Regions from separate parts of the Kitasatospora sp. NPDC059327 genome, predicted to be linked through region 3. Evidence: riboswitches for the same ligand, from Rfam matches in the RefSeq annotation. Region 3 holds a riboswitch; each other region holds the start of a gene.
The links. A riboswitch is a leader RNA that binds a small molecule or an ion and turns the genes downstream of it on or off. The one in region 3 is predicted to bind S-adenosylmethionine.
Positions count from the first base shown of each region.

Region 1: another riboswitch for S-adenosylmethionine. It lies ahead of ACFXHB_RS35800 (aminotransferase class V-fold PLP-dependent enzyme); the one in region 3 lies ahead of ACFXHB_RS44070 (IclR family transcriptional regulator).
Region 2: another riboswitch for S-adenosylmethionine. It lies ahead of thrC (threonine synthase); the one in region 3 lies ahead of ACFXHB_RS44070 (IclR family transcriptional regulator).
Region 4: another riboswitch for S-adenosylmethionine. It lies ahead of ACFXHB_RS00340 (ABC transporter substrate-binding protein); the one in region 3 lies ahead of ACFXHB_RS44070 (IclR family transcriptional regulator).

Region 1 covers NZ_JBHYYB010000092.1:26,152-34,269, forward strand. The annotation lists gene ACFXHB_RS35770 (cytochrome bc complex cytochrome b subunit) at 1-1,526, opposite strand, end outside; gene ACFXHB_RS35775 (Rieske 2Fe-2S domain-containing protein) at 1,523-2,581, opposite strand; gene ACFXHB_RS35780 (c-type cytochrome) at 2,590-3,399, opposite strand; gene ACFXHB_RS35785 (heme-copper oxidase subunit III) at 3,587-4,207, opposite strand; gene ACFXHB_RS35790 (hypothetical protein) at 4,614-5,039, shown strand; gene trpD (anthranilate phosphoribosyltransferase) at 5,164-6,240, shown strand; SAM riboswitch class IV at 6,407-6,524, shown strand; gene ACFXHB_RS35800 (aminotransferase class V-fold PLP-dependent enzyme) at 6,575-7,954, shown strand; gene ACFXHB_RS35805 (Lrp/AsnC ligand binding domain-containing protein) at 7,967-8,118, opposite strand, start outside.
Region 2 covers NZ_JBHYYB010000030.1:77,228-85,345, reverse strand. The annotation lists gene groL (chaperonin GroEL) at 1-1,404, opposite strand, end outside; gene ACFXHB_RS20130 (cold-shock protein) at 1,880-2,083, opposite strand; gene ACFXHB_RS20125 (ubiquitin-like small modifier protein 1) at 2,686-2,964, opposite strand; gene thrC (threonine synthase) at 3,004-4,299, opposite strand; SAM riboswitch class I at 4,317-4,448, opposite strand; gene ACFXHB_RS20115 (glucosyl-3-phosphoglycerate synthase) at 4,608-5,636, shown strand; gene ACFXHB_RS20110 (trehalose-6-phosphate synthase) at 5,705-7,174, shown strand; gene otsB (trehalose-phosphatase) at 7,206-8,048, opposite strand.
Region 3 covers NZ_JBHYYB010000202.1:618-5,197, reverse strand. The annotation lists gene ACFXHB_RS44085 (carbohydrate ABC transporter permease) at 1-549, shown strand, start outside; gene ACFXHB_RS44080 (MazG-like family protein) at 744-1,070, opposite strand; gene ACFXHB_RS44075 (TNT domain-containing protein) at 1,456-2,178, shown strand; SAM riboswitch class I at 2,345-2,486, shown strand; gene ACFXHB_RS44070 (IclR family transcriptional regulator) at 2,686-3,399, shown strand; gene ACFXHB_RS44065 (thioesterase family protein) at 3,439-4,248, opposite strand.
Region 4 covers NZ_JBHYYB010000001.1:119,167-127,284, reverse strand. The annotation lists gene ACFXHB_RS00355 (dipeptide ABC transporter ATP-binding protein) at 851-2,566, opposite strand; gene ACFXHB_RS00350 (ABC transporter permease) at 2,559-3,545, opposite strand; gene ACFXHB_RS00345 (ABC transporter permease) at 3,549-4,628, opposite strand; gene ACFXHB_RS00340 (ABC transporter substrate-binding protein) at 4,625-6,280, opposite strand; SAM riboswitch class IV at 6,553-6,662, opposite strand; gene ACFXHB_RS00335 (Lrp/AsnC family transcriptional regulator) at 6,953-7,954, opposite strand.

The DNA of each region.
Region 1 (8,118 bases), on a different contig from region 3:
TTCTCGTCCGTCTCGGCCGGCAGCTCGAACACGGGCGGCTGCTCGTGCGAGGTGAGCGTGTGCAGGTCGGCCTGCGGCAGCTGCGCGTGCACCTCGATGAACTCGCCGTGCGGCAGGCGCTTGATGACGCCCGTCTCGCGGCCGTGCAGCACCTTCTCCTTGTCGCGGCGCTGGAGGCCGAGGCACCAGCGCTTGGTGACGATGAAGGTGAGCACCGGCACCACGAAGAAGCCGACCCGGACGAAGTACGTGATGTCGTTGATCGACAGGTGCAGGTGGGTGGCGAACAGGTCGTTGCCACCACCGACCAGCAGCACCAGGTACAGGCTGATCCAGGCGGCGCCCAGCGCGGTGCGCACGGGGGCGTTGCGCGGGCGGTCCAGGATGTGGTGCTCGCGCTTGTCGCCGGTGACCCAGCCCTCGATGAACGGGTAGACCGCGATCGCGACCAGGACCAGCGGGAAGATCATCAGCGGGACGAAGACACCCAGGTTCAGGGTGTGGCCCCACAGGCCGATCTCCCAGCCCGGCATGACACGGATCAGGCCCTCGGAGAAGCCCATGTACCAGTCCGGCTGGGCGTCCGTGGACACCTGGTCGGGGCGGTACGGGCCGTACGCCCAGATCGGGTTGATCGTGGCGATCGCCGAGATGGCGGCGATCAGACCGAAGACCAGGAAGAAGAAGCCGCCGGCCTTGGCCATGTAGACCGGCATCAGCGGCATGCCGACGACGTTCTTCTCGGTCTTGCCCGGGCCCGCCCACTGGGTGTGCTTGTGGTAGAAGACCAGGATCAGGTGCGCGACCAGCAGGCCGAGCATGATGCCGGGGATCAGCAGCACGTGGATGGTGAAGAACCGCGGCACGATGTCGTGGCCGGGGAACTCGCCGCCGAACAGGAACATCTGGATGTAGGTGCCCACCAGCGGGACGGCGAGGATCGCGCCTTCCATGAAGCGGATACCGGTACCGGAGAGCAGGTCGTCGGGCAGCGAGTAGCCGAAGAAGCCGTCGAACATGCCCAGGATCAGCAGCAGGAAGCCGAAGACCCAGTTGATCTCACGCGGCTTGCGGAACGCGCCGGTGAAGAACACGCGCATCATGTGCACGAGCATCGCGGCCACGAAGACCAGCGCGGCCCAGTGGTGGATCTGGCGGACCAGCAGACCGCCGCGGACCTCGAAGCTGATGTCCACCGTCGACGCGTACGCCTCGGACATCGGGATGCCCTTGAGCGGGATGTACGAGCCGTCGTAGATGACCTCGCCCATGCTGGGCTTGAAGAACAGCGTCAGGTAGACACCCGTGAGGATGATGATGACGAAGGTGTAGAGGCAGATCTCGCCCAGCATGAAGGACCAGTGGTCCGGGAAGATCTTCCGCAGGTTGGCCTTGGCGAGGGAGTAGATCCCCAGCCGGCCGTCCGTCCAGTCAGCGGCCTGCTCCCACTTGTTGGCGGGATTGGCACGGGTGCTGCCGGCGGGCTTGGCGGCACCGGAGGTGGTGGTGCTGCTCGCGCTACTCATCGAGCACGCTCCCAGTAACTCGGGCCGACGGGCTCGTCGAAGTCGCCGGTGGCGACCAGGAAGCCCTTCTCGTCAGTGGTGATCTTCAGCTGCGGCAGCGGGTGGCCGGCCGGGCCGAAGATCACGCGCGCGCCGTCGGCCAGGTCGAAGGTCGACTGGTGGCAGGGGCAGAGCGCGTGGTGGGTCTGCTGCTCGTACAGGCTGATCGGGCAGCCGACGTGGGTGCAGATCTTGGAGTAGGCGAGGATGCCCTCGAAGCCCTTCTCCCGGGACTCGTCGTCCTTGATGTCCTGCGGTGCGATGCGCACCAGCATCAGGGCGTCCTTGGCGATCTGCTGCTGGAAGTCCTCGTCGTGCGTGCTCAGACCCTCCGGCATGGCGAAGGTCAGCGAGCCGACGATGAGGTCCTCGGCCTTCATCGGCTGGTTGGTGTTCATGTTGATGAGCTGCAGCGGCTTGGCGTCGGTGGCCTCGCGCCAGCCGGTGTGCGCCAGCTTGTCCTCGGGCAGCGGGCCCAGGTCGCGCAGCAGCACCACGCCGGAGAGCGGCACCAGCGCCATCGAACCGATGAGGGTGTTGCGGATCATCTTGCGGCGGCCGAAGCCGGACTCGGCGGCGCCGGTCTTGAACTGCTCGATGACGTCCGCGCGGACCTCGTCGTCGGCCTCGATCGCGTGACGCTCGGCCGGGATCTCGTGGTCCGACATCAGCGTGCGGGCCCAGTGGACCGCGCCCGCGCCGATGCAGAACAGCGCGACACCGAGCGTCATCCCCAGCGCGAAGTTCAGCGCGCTGACGTGGCCCAGCGGCCAGATGAAGACGATCTTGTCCGGGTCGATGGCCACGTAGGAGGCGATGAAGCCCACGGTGGCGAGCATCGAGACCACGAACATCAGCGAGACCTGGCGCTCGGCCCGCTGGGCGGCCCGCTCGTCGATGTCGGTGCGACGCGGTGCGTGGGCCGGCAGACCCGGGTCGGCGAACGGATCGCCGTGGGCGGCCACCTCGTGGTGTCCGGCGGAGCCGTGCGACTCCGGGAGCTTGTCTTCTGACATGTCGTGGCTCATGACTTCTTGGCCTTGGTGGTGTGGGCGGCGACCCAGATCGCGACCGCGATGAGCGTGCCGAGACCGAAGATCCAGCCGAACAGACCCTCGGTCACCGGACCGAGGCTGCCGAGCGTGAGACCGCCGGGGTTGGGCTCATCGTTGGTGGTGTGGCGGACGAAGGCCACGATCTGCTTCTTCTGCTCCTCGGGCATGGTGGTGTCCGGGAACGACGGCATGTTCTGCGGGCCGGTCTGCATGGCCTCGTAGATGTGCTTGGCGTCCACACCCTCCAGCGACGGGGCGTACTTGCCCTTGGTCAGGGCACCGCCCTGGCCGGCGAAGTTGTGGCACTGGGCGCAGTTGGTGCGGAACAGCTCGCCACCCTTGGACAGGTCCTCGGGGTTGGTCGAGGTGTACTGCTCCTCGGTCGGGATGACCGGGCCGGGGCCGAGCGAAGCCACGAAGGCGGCGAGCTGGTCGATCTCCGCCTGCGAGTAGATGTTCTTCTTGGCCGGCACCTGGGCGCCGGGCTGCTGGGCCGGCATGCGGCCGGTGCCGACCTGGAAGTCGACCGCGGCGGAGCCGACGCCGACCAGGCTCGGACCGTCGCTGCTGCCCTGGCCGTTCAGGCCGTGGCAGGAGGAGCAGCCCACGGCGAAGAGCTTCTTGCCCTCATCGATCGCGAGCGACTGCGCGGCGACGTCGGCCTGCGCCTTGTCGGCGGGCGCGAACGCGGCGTACAGCCCCCCGGTTGCCGCCAGGGCGAGAAGTAGGACGACCAGCGCCGCCAATGGGTGGCGCCGTCGTGCGGAGAGCTTTTTCACGGAATAACCCCGGTGTCAGGATCTGGTCGACTGGTGGGTGCACCCGGCGGCCGGTCTGGCCGGCACGAGGCTGCCTGTCTAGGGCTGCGCGCGCGGTCGGTCGGTTGGGAGCGTAGGCACCGGCAAATCGGGCCGTCGCCGGTGAGGGCGGGACCCGGGGCCGGTGGCCAGCGACCTGATCAGCTGGTTACTTGATCAGGTAGATGGTCGCGAACAGGCCGATCCACACGACGTCGACGAAGTGCCAGTAGTACGACACCACGATCGCGGCGGTGGCCTGCTCGTGCGTGAAGCGCTTGGCTGCGTACGTCCGTCCGAGGACCAGCAGGAAGGCGATCAGACCACCCGTCACGTGCATACCGTGGAAGCCGGTGGTCAGGTAGAACACCGTGCCGTACGGGTCGGAGGACAGCGAGAGGCCGTCCTTCTTGACCAGCTCGGTGTACTCGAAGATCTGGCCGCCGATGAAGATCGCGCCCATCACGAAGGTGATGACGAACCACGAGCGGAGCTTCTTCACGTCCCCGCGCTCGGCAGCGAACACGCCGAGCTGGCAGGTCAGGGAGGAGAGCACCAGGATCGTGGTGTTGACCGAGGAGAAGGGCACGTTGAGGGCGTGTGCCTTCTCGCTCCAGAACTCGGCTCCCTTGACGGAGCGGAGCGTGAAGTACATCGCGAAGAGGGCCGCGAAGAACATCAACTCGGAACTGAGCCAGACGATCGTTCCGACGCTGACCATGTTCGGCCGGTTGACCGATCCGTGCGCGTGCCCGGTTTCTACTGCTGTTGCTGTCGCCACGACGGACATTATGTCGGTCCCTTATTCCGTCTTCACGCCGGGGGGTGTCCCTCGGAGTGTCCGGTGCGTGCGGTATGCCCCGGTGGGGCCCGGGGGGACGCCCCGATGGCGGCTGAGCAGCGGCGTGTCCCTTTTCTGACGGTTCCTCGAAGGTGTCTTCGACCCTGTTGCCCAGCGTGTCGCTCCACTCCTTCGGGGGTCGCCGGGAGTAAGGGATCGGCCGTTCCGTCGGCCGTACGGGTGGACCGCGTCAGCGGGGGTGACGGCCTGTCCTCCGGGCGGGTGAGTCCCGGGCGGGCCGTGGGCGCGGCGGCTTGAGACGGATCGCGCGGGAGTGGCTCGGCGGGCGGTGATCGGGAGTAGCATCCGGGATGAGGCGAACGTGGTCCGGATCACACGTGAGGGAGCAGGGCCCATGGCGGACACCACCGGCGAGACGCTGACCGTTCTCGTCTACAGCCACGACCGCAACACCCGTGAGCAGGTGCTGACGGCCCTCGGCCGGCGGCCCGCCGAGGATGTTCCGGAGCTGACCTACCTGGAGTGCGCGACGACCCCCGCGGTGCTGAAGGCGCTGGAGAAGGGTGGCGTGGACCTCTGTGTCCTGGACGGCGAGGCGGTGCCGGCCGGCGGCCTGGGGCTCGCCCGGCAGCTGAAGGACGAGATCTACGGCTGCCCGCCGGTGCTGGTGCTGATCGGTCGGCCGCAGGACTCCTGGCTGGCCGCCTGGAGCCGGGCGGACGCGGCCATCTCCCGCCCGGTGGATCCGGTGGCGCTGGCCGAGGCGGCCGCCACCCTGCTCCGGGCCCGGCTGGCGAAGCGGGCGCCGGCCGCCCGCTAGGGCGGCGCGTCTCAGTACGAGAGAAGTGAAGGCCGCGGCGGGGCGATGGCGTCCCGCCGCTCGATAGGCTGGCTCCATCCTTACGGAGATCCCCTCGGGGAACCGACGAGAGCTGGAGTCAGCCATGGTGAACGTGAACCCTGCGAACGGCGGCAAGGACCCCGTGCAGGTGGTCCGCACCTGGCCGGACATCCTCTCGGCGCTGCTGCGGGGCGAGGACCTGGACCGGGCGGACACCGCCTGGGCGATGGACCGGATCATGAGCGGCGAGGCCTCCGCCGTGCAGATGGCCGGCTTCATGGTGGCCCTGCGGGCCAAGGGCGAGACGGTCGACGAGATCGTCGGCCTGGTGGACTCGATGTACGCGCACGCCGAACCGCTCTCCATCCCCGGCCCGGCGGTGGACATCGTGGGCACCGGCGGCGACCGGGCGAAGACCGTCAACATCTCCACCATGTCGGCGATCGTCGCGGCGGCGGCCGGCGCCAAGGTGGTCAAGCACGGCAACCGGGCCGCCTCCTCGGCGAGCGGCTCCTCGGACGTGTTGGAGAAGCTCGGCGTCAGGCTCGACCTCTCCGCCCGGCGGGTCGCCGAGGTGGCCGAGGAGGTGGGGCTGACCTTCTGCTTCGCGGCCAAGTTCCACCCCGCGATGCGGCACACCGCCCCCGCCCGCAGTGGCCTCGGGGTGCCGACCGCGTTCAACACCCTCGGTCCGCTGACCAATCCGGCCAAGGTGACCGCGCACGCGATCGGCTGCTTCGACACCAGGCTGGCGGCCCTGATCGCCGGGGTGCTGGCCCGGCGCGGATCCACCGCGCTGGTCTTCCGCGGCGACGACGGCCTGGACGAGCTGACCGTCACCACCACCTCGCGGATCTGGATCGTGCGCGACGGCGAGGTCACCGAGACCTCCTTCGACCCGCGGGACGTCGGCGTCGAGCTGGTCGGCATCGAGGCGCTGCGCGGCGGGGACCCGGCCTTCAACGCGGACGTCGCCCGCCGGCTGCTGGCCGGGGAGCGCGGGCCGGTGCGGGACGCCGTCCTGATGAACACGGCGACGGCGCTGGTCGCGCTGGACCTCACCGACGCGCCGCTCACCGAGCAGCTGGCGGCCGGGATGGAGCGGGCCGCGGCGGCCATCGACTCGGGCGCCGCGCAGGATCTCCTGCGGCGTTGGGCGGAGGCCACCGCCAAGGCGTGAGACGGCGGCCGGGGCCCGCGGGGACGCCCCCGCGGGCCCTTCGCGTGCCCGCGTGCCTGTCCGGGGCACCGGTGACCTGCGGACGAGTGGGCGGGCCGATGGGCGGCCGTCCGAATGGTGGACATCTGTTTGACCAGTCGGCGGACCCGACCTAGAGTCTTCGCCAGGTCATGAGTGACAGTGCAAAGCCCCAGCTGGCTGTCCGGCAACCCTCCGTCCGTGGCGGGGTGCCCTGGGTGAGGACCGGGTCTCGCGGCAATCCGTCCGCGCGACAAGCGCGGACGCCGGCTGACACGCACTCCGGGGTCCTTACCCGTCGAAGGAGTGCACTCCCATGTCCGTCGCCACCGAAATCTGCGCCCCGCTCCCCGTCCTCGGCCACGACGTCGAGGTCCCGCTGGTCAACGGTGACAAGGTCACCTACGCCGCGCTCGACTACGCCGCCAGCTCCCCGGCCCTGCAGCGGGTCTGGGACGACGTCGCGGCCTACGCCCCCTACTACGGCAGCGTGCACCGGGGCGCCGGCTACCTCTCCCAGCTCTCCACCGACCTCTTCGAGCAGAGCCGCCGCACCGTCGCGGACTTCCTCGACCTGCGCGAGGGCGACCAGGTGGTCTTCACCCGGGCCACCACCGACTCGCTCAACCTGCTGGCCGGCGCGGTGCCGGCCGGTACCCGGGTCTTCGCCTTCGAGACCGAGCACCACGCCTCGCTGCTGCCCTGGCGCCACGCCGGCCTGAGCGTCACCTACCTGCGCGCCCCGCGCTCCCGGGCCGAGGCGGTCGCCGCCCTGGACGCCGCGCTGGCCGAGGCCCCCGAGGGCCCCAAGCTGTTCTGCGTCACCGGCGCCTCCAACGTCACCGGCGAGCTGTGGCCGGTCGCCGAACTGACCGAGACCGCCCACCGGCACGGGGCCCGCGTGGTGCTGGACGCCGCGCAGCTCGCCCCGCACCACCGGGTCTCGGTGCGCGAGCTGGGCGTGGACTGGATCGCGTTCTCGGGGCACAAGATCTACGCGCCGTTCGGCGCGGGCGTGCTGGCCGGCCGGTCCGACTGGCTGGACGAGGCCGAGCCGTACCTGGCGGGCGGCGGCGCCACCCGCACGGTGGCCCGGGAGGCCGACGGCTCGGTGGCCGTGCAGTGGCACACCGGCCCGGCCCGGCACGAGGCCGGTTCGCCGAACGTGATCGGCGCCTACTCCATCGCCTCGGCCTGCCGGGCGCTGACCGAGGCCGGCTTCGACGCGCTGGAGGCCCGCGAGCAGCAGCTGATCGCCCGGCTGAAGGCCGGTCTGGCGGAGGTCCCGCAGGTGCGGGTGCTGAACCTGTTCGGCGCGGACTCGGCCCGGGTGGGCGTGCTCTCCTTCGTCGTCCAGGGCTGGAACAGCTCGCACTTCTCGGCCGCGCTCTCCGCCGAGTACGGCATCGGGGTGCGCGACGGCCTGTTCTGCGCCCACCCGCTGGTGCGCACCCTGCTCGGCGACGAGGACGTGGCGCCGTCCGAGTGCGGCGCGCCCGAGTCGTCGCTGCCGGGGGAGCGCAGCCTGAACGCGATCCGGGTCAGCTTCGGCGCGGGCACCCCGGACGAGCACATCGACCGGTTCCTGACCGCCGTCCGCGAGCTGGTCACGGACGGCGCGGCCTGGAACTACCGCAACGAGGGCGGCCGCTGCGTCGCCACCGTGCAGGTCGACAGGGGCCGCCGCGCGAGCTGAGCGGGGGAGGGGCTACTCGCCCAGGCCGAGCGCGAAGGCGGTCTCCAGGTCGTGCTGGGAGTAGGTGCGGAAGGCGATCTGGGTCTCGGTGTGGGCCACGCCCGGGACCTTGTTCAGCCGGCCGGGGATCACCTCGGCCAGGTCGTCGTGCCGGCGCACCCGCA
Region 2 (8,118 bases), on a different contig from region 3:
GTTGCGCACCTTCTCCACCACGACACCGCCCTCAAGGCCGGCGTTGGTCGCGATCTGCTTGATCGGGGCCTCCAGCGCCACGCGGACGATGTTGGCACCGGTGGCCTCGTCGCCCTCCAGCTCCAGCTTGTCGAACGCGACACCGGCCTGCAGCAGCGCGACGCCACCACCGGCGACGATGCCCTCCTCGACGGCGGCCTTCGCGTTGCGAACGGCGTCCTCGATGCGGTGCTTGCGCTCCTTGAGCTCCACCTCGGTGGCCGCGCCGGCCTTGATGACGGCCACGCCGCCGGCCAGCTTGGCGAGGCGCTCCTGGAGCTTCTCGCGGTCGTAGTCCGAGTCGCTGTTCTCGATCTCGGCACGGATCTGGTTCACGCGGCCGGCGACCTGGTCGCTGTCGCCGCCACCGTCGACGATGGTGGTCTCGTCCTTGGTGATGACCACCTTGCGGGCGGTGCCCAGCAGGTCGATGCCGGCGTTCTCCAGCTTGAGGCCGACCTCCTCGGAGATCACGGTGCCACCGGTGAGGATGGCGATGTCGCCGAGCATGGCCTTGCGGCGGTCGCCGAAACCCGGGGCCTTGACGGCGACGGACTTGAAGGTGCCGCGGATCTTGTTCACGACCAGGGTCGACAGGGCCTCGCCCTCGACGTCCTCGGCGATGATGACGAGCGGCTTGCCGCTCTGCATGACCTTCTCCAGCAGCGGGAGCAGGTCCTTGACCGAGCCGATCTTGGAGTTGGCGATGAGGATGTACGGGTCCTCGAACGTCGCCTCCATCCGCTCCAGGTCGGTGGCGAAGTAGGCGGAGATGTAGCCCTTGTCGAAGCGCATGCCCTCGGTGAGCTCAAGCTCCAGACCGAAGGTGTTGCTCTCCTCGACGGTGATGACGCCTTCCTTGCCGACCTTGTCCATGGCCTCGGCGATGAGCTCGCCGATCTGGGTGTCGGCGGCCGAGATGGAGGCGGTGGAGGCGATCTGCTCCTTGGTCTCCACGTCCTTGGCCTGGGCCAGCAGCTGGTCGGAGACGGCCTTGACGGCCTTCTCGATACCGCGCTTCAGGGCCATCGGGTTGGCGCCGGCGGCGACGTTGCGCAGACCCTCGCGAACGAGCGCCTGGGCCAGCACGGTGGCGGTGGTGGTGCCGTCACCCGCGACGTCGTCGGTCTTCTTGGCGACCTCCTTGACGAGCTCCGCGCCGATCTTCTCGTAGGGGTCCTCGAGCTCGATCTCCTTGGCGATGGAGACACCGTCGTTGGTGATCGTGGGGGCGCCCCACTTCTTCTCCAGCACGACGTTGCGGCCCTTGGGGCCGAGCGTGACCTTCACCGCGTCGGCGAGCTGGTTCATGCCACGCTCAAGGCCGCGGCGAGCTTCCTCATCAAAGGCGATGATCTTGGCCATCAGAAGTGGTCCTCCGGGACACGGTCGACTGCTCGGACCAAGGGGTGCCCGCGACGGACGGCCCTGGTGTGCGGGGGTCCTTTCCCCTACCGCTCCCGGGGGCCTCACCGACCCGGTCCGCTGTCACTCTCACACTGTGAGTGCTAACGCCAATGATTAGCACTCCGGGTAGGCGAGTGCAAGCCCAATCGCCCAAACCGCGAGCCGCGCCCACCCCCGCCGGCCGCCCCCGCGCGGCCGTCTCCGACCTCCCGGAGCCCCCTCGGCGACCCCGTGCCGGCCATGTCGACGGAGCCGCCCCGGGGGCCGCCCGGGACCCCGCGCCGGACCTGCCGACGGGTCCGCGACGGGGCCCGCCCCCGGACCCCGCGCCGGACATGCCGACGGGCCCGACGACATGTGTCGTACGGGCCCGTCGTGAAGCAAGAGGCGCACCAGCCGATAGGGCCGAGCCGAACTCCTGGGGTCGGAAAGGTCAGACCGCCGCGCGGACCATGTCCGCCTGCGGGCCCTTCTGCCCCTGAGAGATCTCGAACTCGACCCGCTGGCCCTCCTCAAGGGTGCGGTAGCCGTCCATCTGGATCGCGCTGTAGTGGACGAAGACGTCCGCACCACCGTCGACCGCGATGAAGCCGTAGCCCTTCTCCGCGTTGAACCACTTGACGGTGCCCTGAGCCATTCCGAACTCCCCTAGTGCTGTGCTGGCCCTTCACGCGCCCGCAGGTCGCGGACCCGGGTCTGGTGGAGGCCGGCCCGGGGAACCCCCCCTGGGCGCAGCCGTGCCCGCCGCAATCCTCCGCGGAGACCACCGGAAGGCATCCGGTGAGCGGGTGATTGCGTCGACCGCGGCTGAATGTATCCGGATCGACGCCCTCTGCAACAGGGCCAACCACCGGGAATTCAGGCGGCCTCCCGAGGGACAGGGCGGGCCAAAGCGGGAGGAAATCGGCATTTCACGCCGGACATAGCGGACGAATTACTCAAATGCCTTCGAGAATTCTGACATCGGCCTGACATGTTTCACGGTCACGGCCCCGGCGCCGGTCTCAGCGGCCGGACAGACACCGGCGGTACGGGCGCGGACGATTCGAGTACCGGAGCGAGGGGGGAGGGGCGGCCCTCTTCCCGGACAAGCGACACTCTACTCCCCCGGACCCCGAAATATTCCCGCCGGAATGCGACGACAGGCCGCCCGCGCGTACGAAGAACGGAATTCCGTACGCGCGAACGGCCTGGTCGAAACGGCCCGGCCGGTGAACGACCCGGCCGGAAAGGGACGGATCAGCAGCCGCCGGCCACCGCGGGAATGATCGAGACGCTCGCGCCGTCCTTGATCTCGGTCGCCAGACCCTCCGCGAACCGGACGTCGTCGTCATTGACGTAGACGTTCACGAAGCGGCGCAGCTTGCCAGCGTCGTCCAGGATCCGGGCGGCGATCCCGGCGTGGTTCTTCTCCAGGTCGGCGATGACGTCGCCCAGGGTGGCGCCCTCGGCGGCCACCTCGGCGGCGCCGCCGGTGTAGGTGCGCAGGATGGTCGGGATGCGGACGGTGGCGCTCATGGGGGTCTCCTCGGGCGGTACGACGGGGCTGCGGGCGGGTCAGGCGGAGGCGAGGCCGGCGTCGCGGAACGAGGCCAGCGTCGGGCGGATGACGGCGGTCATCCCGGAGTCGGAGACGGCGTCCAGCGTCTTCAGGCCGTCCCCGGTGTTGATCGCGACGGTCTCCTTGGCCGGATCCAGCTGCCCGGTCTCGACCAGCTTCTTCAGCACGCCGACGGTCACCCCGCCCGCGGTCTCGGCGAAGATGCCCTCGGTCCGGGCCAGCAGCTTGATCGCGGCCACCACCTCGACGTCGGTGACGTCCTCGACGGCCCCACCGGTGCGGCGGGCGATGTCCAGCACGTACGGGCCGTCGGCCGGGTTGCCGATCGCCAGCGACTTGGCGATGGTGTCCGGCTTGACCGGGCGGATCACGTCCTGGCCGGCCTTGAAGGCCGCCGAGACCGGCGAGCAGCCCGCCGCCTGGGCGCCGAAGATCCGGTACGGGCGGTCCTCGACCAGGCCCAGCTTGATCAGCTCCTGCAGACCCTTGTCGATCTTCGTCAGCTGCGAGCCCGAGGCGATCGGGATGACGATCTGCTCCGGCAGCCGCCAGCCGAGCTGCTCACAGATCTCGTACGCCAGCGTCTTGGAGCCCTCGCCGTAGTACGGGCGCAGGTTGACGTTGACGAAGCCCCAGCCCTCACCGGCCGGGTCCCCGATCAGCTCCGAGCAGAAGCGGTTCACGTCGTCGTAGTTGCCCTCGATGCCGACCAGCTCGCCGCCGTAGACACCGGCCATGACGACCTTGCCCTGCTCCAGGTCGTGCGGGATGAACACGCAGGACTTGAAGCCGGCCCGGGCCGCCGCCGCGCCCACCGCACCGGCCAGGTTGCCGGTCGAGGAGCAGGAGAGGGTGGTGAAGTGGAACGCCCGTGCCGCCTCGATCGCGCAGGCGACCACGCGGTCCTTGAACGAGTGCGTCGGGTTGCCCGAGTCGTCCTTGATGTGCAGCTGGGCGGTGAAACCGAGCTCGCGGCCCAGGTTGTCCGCCTTCACCAGCGGGGTCCACCCCGGGTTGAGGTTCGGCTTGCCGGCGACATCGGCCGGGACGGGCAGCAGCGGCGCGTAGCGCCAGATCGACGCCGGACCGGCCTCGATCCGCTTGCGGAGCTCCTCCGCGCCCTCGCTGCCGAAGTCGTAGGCGATCTCCAGCGGCCCGAAGCACTCCACACAGGCGAAGCTGGGACCGAGCGGGAACCGGGTGCCGCACTCCCGACAGGACAGCGCGACGGCGGGGCCGAGGTCGACGGTCGCGGTCGCGGAGCCGGACGGGGATGTCGCAGTGGTAGCCATGATGGCGGAGGCCTCTCTCCTCATCTTCCCCGTGACGCGGGCGCGCCACAGGACGGAATTGGCACCTGTCCCGCCGGGGCCGAAGCCTGCCGTGCGAGAAGGTTGCCGGGACGTCAACGGGCCGTTCCCTCAGTCCCTCTGGATGAGCTCTGTGAAGTTGTGGTCCTGCTCAGCGGTGACCCCGGCGTGCGAAGGTCCGATCGCTGTACGAAGACTGTATCCGAAGGCGTCAACCCTGAACGGGACCGTCCGCCACGCGAGATGCCCCGTCCCACCCCGATCCGCCCCGATCCGCCGAGGAGAGCTCCGTGCCCGCCGAACCGACTCCCGCACTCCTCCCGAAGGCGGCGTCCTGGCTGCGTCGCCGCTCGTGGAGCGCGGCCGACCGCCCGGTGCGCGCCCTGCTGGAGGCCAAGCAGGCGGCGGGCCCGGCCGGCACCGTCAGCGTGGTGCTGCCCGCCCTGGACGAGGAGGCCACCGTCGGCGACATCGTCCGCACCGTGCGCCGGGAACTGATGGAACGCCTGCCGCTGGTCGACGAGCTCGTCGTCGTCGACTCCGGATCCGTCGACGGCACGGCCGCCGCGGCCGCCGAGGCGGGCGCCCGGGTGGTCCACCGCGACGACATCCTGCCCCGGCTGCCCGCCGCCCCCGGCAAGGGCGAGGTGCTCTGGCGCTCGCTGCTGGTCACCAGCGGCGAGATCGTCTGCTTCGTCGACGCCGACCTCCGGTCCTTCGACCCCGCGTTCGTCTCCGGCATCATCGGCCCGCTGCTCACCGAGCCGGACATCCAGCTGGTCAAGGCCATGTACGACCGTCCGCTCGAAGTGGCGTCGAACGGCCCGGACGCCGCCGTCGTCCCGTCCGGCGGCGGGCGGGTCACCGAGCTGGTCGCCCGCCCCCTGCTCAATCTGCACTGGCCGGAACTCGCCGGTTTCGTGCAGCCGCTCGGCGGCGAGTACGCGGCCCGCCGCTCGCTGCTCGAACGGCTGCCGTTCCCCACCGGCTACGGCGTCGAACTCGGCCTCCTGGTGGACGCCCTGGAGTTCGCCGGCCTGGACGCCCTCGCCCAGGTGGACGTGGGCGTACGCCACCACCGCCACCAGGACGGCCAGGCACTCGGCCGGATGGCCGCCACCATCTACCGCACCGCCCTGGAACGCCTCGACCGCACCCACCGGCTGAAGGCCTCCGCCGACCTGGTCCACCCGCTGCTGACCCAGTTCACCCGCGACCCGCGGACCCGCGCCTTCACCGCGCACACCCACCCGGTCACCGCGGTGGAACGGCCCCCGATGCACACCGTCCCCGAGTACGCGAACCGGCACCTCGGCTAGGCCGCAGGACACGGCCGGAAACCACCGGCGGGGGTTTGCCGAGCCGGACCCACGGCAACGTACCAACCATGGGCGATCTCACGACCGAACGTTCGAGTGCGACCGGTTCCGCCGCCGTACTGGTGGCCTCCAACCGGGGACCGGTGTCGTTCAGCACCGGGGACGACGGCACCCTGACCCTGCGCCGGGGCGGCGGCGGGCTGGTCTCGGGGCTCTCCGCGATCGACGACCCGCACGCCGTCTGGGTCTGCGCGGCCCTGGGCGAGGCCGACCGCCGCGCCGCCCGGGAGGCTCCGGACGGCCGCCTCGACCGCGCCGGCCACGAGGTCGGCGGACAGGCCGTCCGGATGCTCGACATCGACCCGGACACCTTCGCCCGCGCCTACAACGGCGTCGCCAACTCGACCCTCTGGTTCGTCCACCACCTGCTCTACGCCACCCCGACGGCACCCTCCTTCGGCGCGGAGTTCCGCACCGAGTGGCAGGCCTACACCGCCTACAACACCGCCTTCGCCGAGGCCCTCGCCGCCGAGGCCGCGCCCGGGGCCGCGGTACTGATCCAGGACTACCACCTCTCGCTGGCCCCGGCCCTGCTCCGGACCGCCCGCCCCGACCTGCGCATCGGCCACTTCTCGCACACCCCGTGGGCCCCGCCCGAGTACTTCCGGCTGCTGCCGGACGACGTGGCCGCGAGCGTGCTCACCGGCATCCTGGGCGCCGACCGGGCCGGCTTCCTCACCCGCCGCTGGGCCCTCGCCTTCGCCGACTGCTGCGCGGCGGTCCTCGGTGCCACCGTCGACCGCGAGGCCCTCACCGTCACCGTCGCGGGCCGCACCACCCGGCTCGGCGTCCACGCCCTGGGGGCCGACGCCGACTTCCTGCGCGAGCGGTCCCACCGGCCGGACGTCGGCGAGCGCCTGGCCACCCTGCGCGAGGCCGTCGGCGGTCGCCGCACCGTCGTGCGGGTCGACCGCACCGAGCTGAGCAAGAACATCGTCCGCGGCTTCCAGGCCTACCGGCACCTGCTCCGCACCCGCCCCGATTGGCGGGACCGCGTCGTCCACATCGCCTTCGCCTACCCCTCCCGCACCGACCTCGCCGAGTACCGCGCCTACACCGCCGAGGTCGAGCGCCTCGCCGCCGAGATCAACGCGGAGTTCGCCACCGCCGACTGGCAGCCGCTGATCCTGCACGTCGACGACGACTTCCCGCGCTCGCTCGCGGCCTACCGGCTGGCCGACGTCGCCCTGGTCAACCCGATCCGGGACGGCATGAACCTGGTCGCCAAGGAGGTCCCGGTGGTCTCCGACCAGGGCTGCGCCCTGGTGCTCTCCCGCGAGGCCGGCGCCCACGCCGAGCTGGCCGAGGACGCCCTGACGGTGAACCCCTACGACGTCATCGCCACCGCCGAGGCCCTGCACACCGCGCTCACCATGCCCGCCGACGAGCGCGCCGACCGCACCAAGCGCCTCGCCGCCGCCGCGACGGCGCTGCCGCCGCAGCAGTGGTTCCTCGATCAGCTGGCGGCCCTGGGCTGACGCCGCCGCGCCGGCCGGTGGGCGTCACCGGTCACCGGTCGCCGAGCGCCGCTCCGAGCGCCTCCAGCAGCTCTACCACCCCGGCCGGACCGGCGACCACCAGGTCGGCCCGGTCGGCCAGTTCGCGCACCGGCGCGTCGCCGTCCACCGTCCCGCTGCACACCAGCAGCCCGGCCAGGCCCTCCCCCCGCAGCTTCTCCACCGCCGCGAAGGCCGCCACGTCGCCGAGATCGTCCCCCGCGTACAGCACCGCGCGGGCGGCCCGCTCGCGCAGGAAGCCGGTCAGCGCGGCCCCCTTGTCCACCCCGGGGGGGCGCAGCTCCAGCACCAGCCGTCCCGGCTCCACCACCAGGCCGTGCTCGGCGGCGAGCGCCGCCACCGGCGCGCGCAACAGTTCGAACGCCTCCTCCGGTGCCGCCGTCCGCCGGGTGTGGACGGCCAGCGAGCGACCCTTGTCCTCCACCCACGTGCCCGCCGGCGCCCCCGCCCGCGCCAGCGCGCCGTCCAGCGCGGCCCGCGCCGCCGCCACTCCGGGGTGCGCCGACGGGGCCGTCAGCTCGCAGTTCTCCCAGCGCTCGGCCCCGTAGTGCCCGAGCACCACCAGGCCCGCGACGGCGCCGAGACCCCCGTACTCCACCGCCAGGGCCGCCGGCCGACCGGTCACCACCACGATCGCCCCGACCCCGGGGGCCAGTCCGGCCAGCGCGGCGGCCACCCCCGGATGCGCCCGCGCCTCGCTCGGATCCGCCACGATCGGTGCCAGCGTGCCGTCGAAGTCGAGCGCCACCACCGCCTCCCGGGGCGCCCGGAGGATCGCCTCCAGCCCCGTCCGCCCGGCCTCGGTCCCCGGCTTCGCCATCTCCTCAAGAGCCATGTCCGGACCCTACCCAGCCTCCCGGGCCCGACCCTCCCACGCGCGCCCGAACGACCGCCCGGACCTGACC
Region 3 (4,580 bases):
TACGGCCTCGCCCGCATCCGCTTCCGCGGCCGCCAAGCCGTCCTCACCCTCATCCTCGCCACCCTGATGATCCCCACCCAGGTCATCCTCGTCCCGCTCTACCTCGTGATGCGCGACCTCGACTGGATCGACACCTACTGGGCCCTCATCGTGCCCTTCCTCGCCAGCCCCACCGGCATCTTCCTGCTCCGCCAACACTTCGTCACCCTGCCCGTCCAACTCGACGAAGCCGCCGCCATCGACGGCGCCGGACGACTGCGCACCCTCGTCAGCATCCTGCTCCCCAACTCCTGGGCCGCCCTGGGCACCGTCGCGGTACTCAAGTTCATGTGGACCTGGGGCGAATTCGCCTGGCCCTCCCTCGTCACCAACAACGAGCTGCTGCGCACCCTCCCCGTCGGACTCGCCCAGTTCCAGAACCAGTTCGCCCCACGCTGGGACCTCCTCATGGCCGGCTCCGTCCTCGCCGCCATCCCCGTCGTCCTCGCCTTCCTCCTCCTCCAGAAGACCTTCGTCAACGGCCTCACCGGCGGCGCGGTCAAGGAATAGGGGCTACGACTCCCGGTCCACACGTGGTCGGACGGCGAACCACGGGCCCGGGGCGGGGTGGGCGAAACAGGGCCGCGGCCCGGGCCGCGGGGCTGGCGCCCAACCCCCCCCCGGGGGGCGCCCCCCCCCCCGCGGCCGTTCCGGCTGTCGGGAGCGGGGGCCGCGCCGGGGGCGCGGGGTGTCCGGGCGGGCGCTCAGGCCGGGCCGGCGCCCCCCGTGCCGCCGGCGGCGACCGAGCGGAGGTGGTCGTCGAAGAACCGCCGGGGGTCGCCACCCATCCGGACGAGCATCACCAGGGCGGACAGGGCCACGTCGCAGGTCTCCTTACGGACGTCGTCCCAGTCGTGCGAGTAACCCTTGCGGGGGTTGGCGCCGAGGGCCCCGATGACGGCCTCGGCCACCTCGCCGGCCTCCTCCTGGAGCTTGAGGGCCTGCACCGTCCAGCGCTGCTCGTCGCTCCGGTCGAAGTGTGAATCAAGCCTCGCGGCAAGGGAGTTGACAATCATCCAGGTCTCTTCCATGGGGCAGGATCCTGCCCCTGTTCGAGTGGGTCGATCAAGCCGGGCGGTTCCCGGCGAGCCCGGGGCATTTCGATTTCCCGCCGGGCGGCCGGTGGAGCGCGCCCGGTGGTCGGCCGCCGGGCGGTCGGGCGGTCGCCGATTGCTTCCGCCGTACCCCGGTCCGGTGTGGCAGCCCGGCCCGGTGGGTCGCCACCCCTACAGTCCGTATACGAATGAGGACTTCGGGGAGCCGGCGTGACGGAACGAGGTCGCGGATCCGACGTCGGGCAACTGTTCGCCGGCCCGCGATCCCCCACCTCCGGTCACGACGCCTCGCGCGTCCCGACGTCCCGTCACGAGACCGATTCACCTCGCCCCCTCGACGCCCCAAGGAACGGAGCGCCGCATGCGCCTTCGCCCGATGTTCACCCTCTCCCTCGCCTGTGCTCTGCCGCTGACCGGCATCGCCGTCGCGGGAGGCGCCGTCGCCCGGCCGGCGCCGACCGCACGCGCCGGCTCCGCCGAGTGCCCGGACGCTCCGGCGGACCCCCACCCGGAGCGGTACTACTGCGGGCAGCGCCGCCTCGGCCCCGCCGCCCTGCCGAACACGGATCCGGTCGCCGAGATGCTGAGGGGCTACCAGCGCTTCGGCGGGCTCAGCGCCGTGAACTTCGTGAAGCTGTACGCCGACCCGACCCCGGACAAGGTCTGGGTGTACCCGCCCGACCGCGGCTTCCAGCAGATCAACGGCGTGGTCGACAAGACCCTGTGGACCGTGCCGGCCGGCACCAAGCTCGACCGGTTCGGCGCGCTCCACGGCGGCTACTTCGCCGACCCCGGCACACCGTTCGCCCAGCGTTCGGTGACGCCGGACGCGCTCAACGACGACGCGAGCGAGGACGGCAGGAGCTACCACTGCCTGGTCGTGCGGAAGTCGTTCGACGTCTGGCGGGGGCACACCGCGGCCTTCTACGGGATGCCCGGTGGCGGGGTGCAGGAGTGGCTCGACAAGGACCTCAAGCCCAAGGAACTCGGTGAGAAGGAGTACAAGATCAACGTCCTGGTTGACGAGAAGTACCTCGACATCGTCGCCGACGACGAGTGCGCGGTGACGCCCACCGGGGCCTGACGGTCGAGCCCGGCGACGGCGCGGACGGCAGCACGTGTGCCGTCCGCGCCGAACGCGCGCCCGCGCGCCGAGCGGGGGCCCGCCGGGCGGTCCGCGGTGCCCGCGCCGCGGCCGGGGGTGGGGGCGGTGTGGAGGAACGCGGGGGGGATCTTGTAGGGTTCCACGCGAATCATCCAGAGGGGTGGAGGGACCGGCCCTACGAAGCCCCGGCAACTCCCCGGTCGACCCGGCGTCCGAAGTACGCCGCACCCGACCGGGAGCAGTGCCAACTCCGGCCTGTCGCCACTGTGGCGCGGGAAAGATGAGGAGACACGGTGCTCTCAGTGCTGTCCTTCGCCCGGGCGCTTCCCACCCCGGCCCTTTCGCGTACCCGTCTCGTGCCCGGCGCAGGCAATCCGCCGACCCCTTCGGCCCGCCCTCGCTGACCACCCCCCCGGCTCCCCGCGGGGAGCCTCCGTGAGCGGATCCCACCCGCCGCTCACGGGATTCGAGACGGAGTACCCATTCATGGAAAACACCAGCGGCGTCGGTGTGCTCGACAAGGTCACCTCGATCCTGGGCACCCTGGAGGCCGGCCCCGCCACCCTGGCCGGACTCGTCGCGTCCACCGGCCTGGCCCGGCCCACCGCCCACCGGCTCGCCGTCGCACTGGAACAACACCGCCTGGTCGCCCGGGACCTGCAGGGCCGGTTCGTCCTGGGCCCCCGGCTCGGCGAGCTGTCGGCGGCCGCCGGGGAGGACCGCCTGCTGGGCGCCGCCGGCCCGATCCTCGCCCAGCTGCGCGACCTCACCGGTGAGAGCGCCCAGCTGTACCGCCGACAGGGCGACATCCGGATCTGCGTGGCCGCCGCCGAGCGGCTCTCCGGTCTGCGCGACACCGTGCCGGTGGGGATCACCCTTCCGATGAAGGTCGGCTCCGCCGCCCAGATCCTGCTCGCCTGGGAGGAGCCCGAGCGGCTCCACCGCGGGCTGCAGGGCGCCCGGTTCACCGCCACCGCGCTCAGCGGTGTGCGGCGCCGGGGCTGGGCGCAGTCCATCGGCGAACGCGAGGTCGGGGTCGCTTCGGTCTCCGCGCCGGTGCGCGGGCCGTCCGACCGGGTGGTGGCCGCGGTCTCCGTCTCCGGCCCGATCGAACGGCTCACCCGGCACCCCGGTGCCCTGCTGTCCCGGGCCGTCACCGAGGCGGCCCACCGTCTCACCGAGGCGCTGTGCCAGTCCTGACCGGCCGGTTCCCCCGGCCGCGCGGCCCGCTGTCCGGCGCTACGAGCCGGGCAGCGGCAGCGGCCGGACGGTCAGGATCTGCTCGGCGTGGCCCACCGGGCCGTCGAGGTCGTGCAGGACGGAGCTGGTGCGGCCGTGGCCGGCCGGTCCGAAGCTGACGGTGGTGTCCAGGCCGGTCCACGGCCCACGGGGCTGGCGGTGGAAGTGGACGGTCAGATCGAGGTTGGGGAACATCCAGGCGGTGGGCGGCTGCTGGACGGCTGTGCCGTTGGCGGCGTCCACCAGGGCGAGGTAGCGGGCGAGCGGGGTGCTGGGCTCGCCGGCGACCAGGGACAGCCGGCTGGAGATCCAGGCGAGGGAGCGGCCCGGCCGGGCCGCGGCCCGGCGGACCTCGACGGAGGAGACGAAGCCGCCGTCCCACTGCGCGCTCATGTCCCAGGGCGCGACGGCCTCGGGAGGGGGGACCCGCTCATGGGGGCTGTCGGCGACCGAGCCGGTGTCACCCACCGCGAGCAGCCAGGCCCGGGCCCGGACCACGGCGCGGTCACCGATGAGGACGACGGCCTCGATCAGTTCGATGGTGCGGCCCGGCCGCACGCTCTCCACCTTGATCTCGCACTCGTCGAGGGCGATCGGCCCGAGGATGTCGTAGCTGATCCGCGCCAGGGCCAGTCCGTCGTCCGGCCGCGCGGCGCGGAACCGGTCGATCGCGTGGGCGACCAGGCCCGCCAGCGGGCTGAAGTGCTGTTCCGCGCTGTTCCAGGCACCGCCGGCGTGGGCCGTGGGCTTGTAGCGGTGCTCGTCCGTCCGCTGGTAGTAGCTGTCGGGCGAGCCGGTGCCGGTGCTCACGGGGCGGTTCTCCTCGGGTGGACGACAACGCGCGGGACGCGGCGGGCGGTCCGGTGGGTGCCCGCGCCGAGGAAGATCGTAGGGGGTCGAACAGTCGGGGAACCGAAAGGGTGAGGGACACCACACCGACCCGCGGCCACCGGGCCGGGTGACCGGTCGTGAGGAATCGCCGTCCCTGCCGACCCCGCGGACGGGGTGGCGGCCCCGGGCGGCTGCACCCCGGGCCCGGGCCCGGGCGGGTCACTCGATGGGGGCCCACAGCGGGCGGCGCCGGCCGGGGCGACGGAGGCTGGCGTGGACGGTGACCGCGTGTCGCGAGAGTGGTGCCCGGG
Region 4 (8,118 bases), on a different contig from region 3:
CGCCGATCATCCGCCCCGGACCGCCGCCGCCCGGCTCGCCGCGCCGCCGGTTCACCCGGCCGGGCGGGCCGGTGCGACACCGTCCGCGCGGCACGCCGGACCGGCGGCGCCCGATGTTCGGTCACCTTCGCACGATTGGCATGACTGAAGCCCGCTTCGAACGGGCATACCGTCAGTAGCCCGTCGACGGGCCCCGATTGAAGCTCCCCCACGAGCGCAACCGGGGCCCTGGCCGGCGGCCGGGCCTGGACGTGACTCCCCCCACGGAGCGACGGCCAGGCCCGCATGCTGTTCAACCAGCGACACGCAGCGTACATGTCATATCCACGTACCGCTACCGCACGGACGTCCGAGGATCGACCGACGGACCGTCAGCTCTCCTCCGCCGCAGGTCAGCGGCCACTCAAGGCCGTGAGCGGAAGGATACGCACCGGTTTGCCGCCCCTCCCGCCGCGCGGGCGGCGCCACCCGGCCGGCCGGTCTCGGGCCGGGGCCGCGCCGATCGGGGCCGCCTCCTGGGCCGATCCGGGCGACAGGGTCCGCGCCCCGCTCCGCTCCGGGCGCGGATCGTCCGAACCCGGCCGACGCCGCCGCCCGTCGCTCGGGCCCGGATCCACCCGACCCGGCGATGCCGCCCCGGGGACGCCCGGGAACGCCACTGGGCCCGGGTGGCGGAGTTCGACCCGGCCGGGCGGATCACCGGCCCCTGGGCGGCCACGTCGGCCCGCCGGTCGACGACCCCGCGCTCGCCGGCCTCGTCCTCCGGGTGCGCGGGTGGTCCGGCGGACAGCGCGCCGGGCGCGTTGCACCACGCGCCCGGCGCCCGGACCGCCGTCGGGAGCCGTCGCCGTCAGGCGCGCGCGGGGCTCCGGTCCCGGCGCGCCTGCCGCGTCGGGTCGGGGACCGGCAGTGCGGCGATCAGCCGCCGCGTGTAGTCGGCCCTCGGTGCGCCGAGGACCTCGGCGGCAGGGCCCGACTCGACGATCCGGCCGTGCCGCAGGACCGCCACCCGGTCCGCCACCCGCTGGACCACCGCGAGGTCATGGCTGATGAACAGGGCCGCGAAGCCCCGCTCCCGCTGGAGCCGGACGAACAGCTCCAGCACGCTCGCCTGGACCGAGACGTCCAGCGCCGAGGTCGGCTCGTCGGCGATCACCAGCCGCGGGTTCAGCGCCAACGCCCGTGCCAGACCGGCGCGCTGGCGCTCGCCTCCGCTGAGTTCGTGCGGGTGGCGGTCGGCGTAGTCGCGCGGCAGCCGGACCGACTCCAGGAGCGACTCCACCTCCGCCCGGATCGCCCGCCCACCGAGCTCACGCCGGTGGACCGTCAGCGGCTCGCCGACGCACTCGCCGATCGTCAGCAGCGGATTGAAGCTGGTCGCCGGGTCCTGGAAGACGAAGCCGATCTGCCCGGCCCGGCTGCCCGCCGTGGAGCGCCGCGCCCGCCGCAGCCGGCCCCGGGCCGCCAGCGGCTCGCCGAGCACGTCCAGCTCTCCCGCGCTGACGCCGACCAGGCCCGCGACCGCCCGGCCGATCGTCGTCTTGCCGGAGCCGCTCTCCCCCACCAGGCCGAGCACCTCACCGGGGCCGATCTCGAAATCGACCCCGTCGACGGCCCGGAAGGCCCGGCCGCCCAGCCGCGCGGGATGCTCGACGGTCAGACCGGCGGCCCTCACCACGGGCACCGCCGCTCCGGCGGCTCCGGCGGTGGCTTCGATGGTGCCTGCCGCGGCCGGGCTGCGGACGGGCGCCACCGCCGCCGTGTCGAACGCGGGTACGGCGGCGAGCAGTTCACGGGTGTAGGGGTGGGTCGGCGCGGCGAACAGGGCGCGGACGGGCGCCTGCTCGACGATCCGCCCCTCCCGCATCACCGCCACCCGGTCGGCGAGGTCCGCGACCACGCCCATGTTGTGGGTGATCAGCAGGACGGCCGTGCCGAAGTCGGTCCGGCAGCGGTGGAGCAGTTCGAGGATCTCGGCCTGCACCGTGACGTCCAGCGCCGTCGTCGGCTCGTCGGCCACGATCAGCCGGGTGCCGAGCGCCAGGGCCATCGCGATGACGGCGCGCTGCTTCTGCCCGCCGGACAGCTGGTGCGGGTAGTGGTCCACCCGGAGGGCCGGCTCCGGTATGCCGACCTGCCCCAGCATGTCGATCGCCCGGGCGCGCCGCCGCGCCCGTGAGCCGCCCCCGTGGGCCCGCAGCCCCTCGGCGAGCTGCCAGCCGATGGTGAACACCGGGTTCAGCGCGGTGGACGGCTCCTGGAAGACCATCGCGGCGCGCGAGCCGCGCAGGGCGCGCAACCGGGCCGGGGAGGCCGTCAGCACGTCCTCGGCGGGCTCGGCCCCGCCGTCCCCCAGCAGCACCCGTCCGCCGGTGGACGCCGTGGCGGGCAGCAGGCCGAGGACCGCCTTCGCGGTCACCGTCTTGCCGCTGCCGCTCTCGCCGACCAGGGCGAGCACCTCACCGGGCGCCACCGACAGGGTGACCCCGCGTACGGCGGGCGCCCGCCCGCCGTCGGCGCCGGCGAACGCGATGCGCAGGTCCTCGATCCGCAGCAGGTCAGTCATCGCCGGGGCCTCCCTCCGGTACGGGCTTGGTGAGGGGCCGTCCCTCGCCGGGCCGGCGGCGCAGCCTCGGGTCGGCCAGATCGGTCAGGCTCTCGCCGAGCAGGGTCGTCCCGAGCACGGTGAGGACCATCGCGAGACCGGGCGCGAGCGCCGTCCACCAGATCCCCGACGTGACGTCCGCGACCGACCGGTTGAGGTCGTAGCCCCATTCGGCGGCCGAGTTGGGCTCGATCCCGAAGCCGAGGAAGCCCAGGCCCGCCAGGGTGAGGATGGCCTCGGAGGCGTTGATGGTGAGGAGCAGCGGCAGGGTGCGCACCGAGTTCCGCAGGACGTGCCGGAACATGATCCGCCACGTGCCGGTGCCGATCACCCGGGCCGCCTCGACGAAGGGCTCGGCCTTCACCCGGGCCACTTCGGCCCGCACCACCCGGAAGTACTGCGGGACGAAGGCCACGGCGACCGAACAGGCCGCCGCGCCCAGGCCGCCGGCCAGGCTCGACCGGCCGCCGCTGATCACGATCGACATGATGATCGCCAGCAGCAGCGAGGGGAAGGCGTACATCGCGTCGGCGAGCCCCACCAGCAACCGGTCCAGCCGGCCGCCGAGGTAGCCGGAGAGGAGGCCGAGCAGGACGCCGGCGACCACCGAGAGCAGCAGGGTGACGGCGATGATCCCCAGCGCCGTCCGGGTGCCCCAGAGCGTTCGGGACAGCACGTCGTACCCGGCGACGGTGGTGCCGAAGGGGTGGGCCGCGCTCGGGTGCTGCTGCGAACCGAACAGCTCGTCACCGCTGCGCAGTTGGGCGTGGCCGTACGGCGCGAGCAGCGGGGCGAGGAGGGCCGCGAGCAGGAAGAGGCCGGTCAGCGCCACCCCGGTCAGCAGCATGGCGCGTTGCAGCCCGACACTGCCGCGGACCCCGGCGGGCAGCGGGAGCCGCCGGCGCGGTGCGACGCCCCGACGGGCGAGCAGGTCGTTCACCACTCAGTACCTCACTCGGGGATCGATCAGCGCCGCGACGACGTCGACCAGGAAGTTGGTCAGGGCGACGACCACGGCGAAGACCGCCACGATCCCCTGCACCGCCGCGAAGTCACGGACCGTCAGATAGTGGGCGAGCTCGAAGCCGAGACCCTTCCATTCGAAGGTGGTCTCGGTGAGCACCGCCCCGCCGAGCAGCCCCGCGATCTGCAGACCGAGGACGGTGACGACGGGGACCAGGGCCGGTCGGGTAGCGTGCCTGGTCACCAGCCGCAGTGGACCGACCCCGCGGGAGCGGGCCGCCTCCACGTAGTCGGCGGACAGCGTCCCGATCAGGTTCGTCCGGACCAGCCGCAACAGCACCCCGGCGACCAGCAGGCCGAGCGCCAGGCCGGGCAGCACCGCGTGCCGCAGCACGTCGGCGACCGCCGACAGGTCGCCGCTGCGGAGCGCGTCGACCAGGTACAGCCCGGTGCTGCCGGTCCGGTCCTGCAGTTCCAGCTGGACATCGATGCTCGCCCGACCCGAGGCCGGGAACCAGTCCAACCAGATCGCGAAGACCAGTTTCAGCAGCAGCCCGAAGAAGAAGACCGGGGTGGCGTAGGTGAGGATCGCGAACAGCCGCAGCGCGACGTCGGGCGCGCGGTCGCGATAGGAGGCGGCCACCATGCCCAGGGGCAGGCCGACCGCCAGCGCCACCAGCAAGGCGAAGGCGGACAGCTCGACGGTCGCGGCGCCGTAGGTCCGCAGCACCTGCGACACCGCCTGGTTGTCGGTGGCCGTGGTGCCGAAGTCCCCGGTGAACACGGCCCGCAGGTAGTCGAGGTACTGGGTGAGCAGCGGCCGGTCGTAGCCCGCCCGGTGCAGGCGCTCCTGCAGTTGGTCCGGGGTCAGCCGGTCGCCGAAGGCGGTGGTGATCGGGTCGCCGGTGGCGCGCATCAGGAAGAAGACGACGCTGACCAGGACGAGCACGGTCGGGACGATGAGGAGGAAGCGGACGACCAGGTAGCGGGCGAGGCCGTACCCGGCGGCGCCGCCGGCCGAGCCGACGGCGCCGGAGGTGTCCTGCGGGAGAGCGGTCACTTCTTCGAGAGCTCCGCCCAGCGGAACTGGTACGCGCTGGTGAGCTTCTCCGGCACACCCTCGATCCCGGCCCGGGTGACGATCGCGGTGGAGCCCTGGAGCAGCGGCAGCAGCGGCAGCGCGGCCGCGGTCGCGTCCTGCACCTGCTGGATCAGCGCGGTGCGCTTGGCCGCGTCGGTCTCGGTCTCCTCCTGCTTGATCAGCGCCCGCACGGCGGGGTCGGCGTAGCCGTTGTTCACCCAGTTGTTCTCGGCGTAGAAGGAGGAGAGGTAGTTGTCGGCGTCGAGGTAGTCCGCGTACCAGCCGAGCTGGTACAGCGGGTACTGGTCGGCGACGCGCTCCTTGCCGTACTGGGCCCAGGCGGTGGACTGCAGCTCCACCTTGAACAGGCCGGTGGCCTCCAGCTGGGTCTTGATCAACGCGTACTCGTCCGCCGAGGAGGAGCCGTAGTGGTCCGGGTTGTACTGCAGGTTCAGGGTGACCGGGGTACTGACCCCCGCTGCCGAGAGCCGCTGCGCCGCCGCGGCCTTGTCCGGCCCGCCCTTCTTGTCGCCGTAGAGCGACGAGAGGGAGGGGGTGGCGCCGGTGATGCCGTCGGGGACGGAGCTGTAGAGCGGCTGGAAGGTGTTCTTGTAGACCTGCGAGGCGAGCTGGGAGCGGTCGATCGAGTCGGCGACTGCCTGACGGACCGCCAGGGCCTTGGCCGGATCGGCCTGTTGGGTGGCCGATCCGAAGGGCTGGGTCTTGAGGTTGAAGACGATGAAGCGGATGCCGTTGCCGGATCCGGTGTGCACCGCCAGGCCCTGCTTGCCGGCCAGGTCCTGGAGGTCGGTGATCGGCAGGGTGCGGTAGACCACGTCGATGGTGCCCTGCTGGACGTCGAGCTTGAGGTTTCCGGCGTCCGTGTAGTACTTGAGCTGCACGTTCTTGGTCTTCGGGGTGCCGAGGTGCCCCTGGTAGACGGTGTTCGCGGTGAAGGAGACCAGCGCGTTCTTCTGGTAGCTGCGGATCGCGTAGGGACCGCTCCAGGGCTTGCCCGCGACCACGGCCGCGTCGTCGAGGATCTTGTCGGCGGGGAACACCTCCTCGTCCACGACGTAGCCGGCCGCGGTGGAGAGGACCTGCGGGAAGAGCGTGTCATTGGCCGACTTGAGGGTGAAGACCACCGTGTTCCGGTCCGGCGCCGCCACCGAGAGGAGGTTGTAGAGCAGCGAGGAGGGGCCGTTCTTGTCCGCGATCGCCAGCTGCCGGTCGAAGCTGAACTTGACGTCGGAGGAGGTCAGTTCGTGTCCGTTGGCGAACGTCAGACCGGGCTTCAGGGTGACCGTCCAGGTGGTGGGGCCGGTCAGCGCGATCGCGGAGGCGAGGTCCGGCGACACGTCGGAGGAGCCGTTCCTGGCGCTGAGCAGGGTCGCGTAGACCTCGCTCTCGATCGTCCCCGACCCCGCGTCCCAGGAGCCGGCCGGGTCGAGGCCGGTCACCTGGTCGGTGGTGCCGATGGTGACGGCCTTCGCCGCCGCGCCGCCGGCGCCGTCGGCGGACCGGGCGCTGGTGCAGGCCGTCAGGGCCACCACCGCCGCCGTACCGAGCGCGATGACGGCGAGACTGCGTCCGGTCGAGCCGGATCCGGTGGTGCTGCTGAAAGATGACATGGGAATTCCCTGCTTCCGCACGCGTGTTGGACGCGAGTGCGCCGGCCCCGGGGCCGTTCGCCGGCCTGGGGGCGTGCCCGTGCCCGTGCCCGGGCTCGGGTCGGGGGGCGCGCATCGCGAAGAGGTCGATCACTGGACCGGACCGGCCGTACGGCCGTCCGGTGGTCAGCGACGACAGAGCGCGCTGGAGACCAGCAACAGGTCGATGTGGCGGCGGCTGAACAGCCCTGCCATGTCGGCCTCCTGGTCCTGGCCCCGGACCGTGGCCGGAGCGATCGCGCTTGTGGAACGGGACGTCCACCGAGCCTTCACCTGGAGCACCCCACCGCGTCAGGGGGTTGCCGTCCGGCCAGCCAGGGCTTGAACACCGGAACTCGTGGCGCGCTGGAACCGTAGATCAACAAAAGTGCCCGCGTCAATGCCTGTTGAGGTCGGATCAGAGGAGGGGCGGTCGTGGCCCGCCTCGCCGCGGCGGTCGGTGCGGCCGGGTCCGCGCTGCTCAGCGCGGTGTGCGGCCGCCGCGGCGCGCCGCACGGTGGCCGCCGCGGGTGTCCCGACAGTCACACGTGTCACAGCGGTCGTGGGTGTCACGGCGGTCGTGCCGGTCATGGCGGCCGTACGCGTCCCATCGGTCCTCCCCCGCACGGCCGTTCCGCGACCGTCGGCCGCGGGTCACCGCTCCGGGCCCGCCGCCCAGCCGACGCGTTTGTAGCTGCGCATGACCAGGGCGGTGTCCACCAGCGCGCCGCCGGCGGCCTGGAAGGCACGGGCGGAGAAGGCGTTCAGCTCCTCCAGGGTGCGGTGGCTCGCGTAACCGAGGATGTTGCGGTTGCCGGAGGTGAGGGCGAGGTGGCGGACGGCCGGCTCGCGACCGAGCGCCCGCAGGGCCTCCGCGCGCTCGCGCGGCGCGACGGCGAGCTGGAAGCGTGACTCGACGGGGAACCCGAGGAGCTCGGGTTCCACCTGGAGCCGCAGGTGCAGCACGTGGGAGGACATCAGGCGGGCGAGCCGGCGGCGGGCGGTGGTCTCCCCGACCCGCAGTTCGCGGGCCAGCCGGGTCATCGACATCCGGGCGTCGCCCTGCAACAGGGCCACCAGCTGCTCGTCCAGCTCGTCCACGGGCACCGGCTCCGGCAGCGGGCGGCCCTCCATGACCGCACGGCGCAGCGGGGTGGGCTCGTCGTCGAAGGGCGCCCAGTCGTTGGCGGTGAGCAGGAGCTGGAGCACGACCTGGGAGTGGACGCCGACGACGCCGTCCATTCTGGCGAGCGACCCGTCGATCACCTCCAGCAGGCGCTGCTGGTCGGCGACGACCACCTCGGCGAACACCTCGGGGGCGCCGGTGGCGACCTCGACGGAGTGGGTGTCGGGCCGGCGGGCCAGCGCGAGCGCGGTCTCGTGGAGCCGGCCGGGGGCGCACCGCACGGCCAGTTCGGCGATCAGACCCTCGCCGAGGAACTCGGTGATCAGGGCGGCGGTGAACCGGACCCGGCCGGTGGCGGTCATCCGGTCCAGGCGACGGGCGACGGTCCGTTCGTGGACGCCGAGGGCGGTGGCCACGTCGGCGAGGGGCGCCCGGGGCCGGCGGCGCAGCAGCCGCAGGATGGCGTGATCGGTGGGGTCGAGGACGGTCGGGTCCGCCGTCGGGCGCGGGCTCGGGGTGGTGCCGGTCACGGTGGCTCCGTGGAGGGTCGGGGACGGGGCGCCGGACCGCGATCCCGGCGGGCCCCGGTCTGCCGGGATCCGCCGCGGAAGGCGCCCTGGATGCCGTATCCGCCCGAGTCTAACGGCAGATCTTGCCGCGTTTTCGATCCACGGGCGACATTGACAGCCTGTTT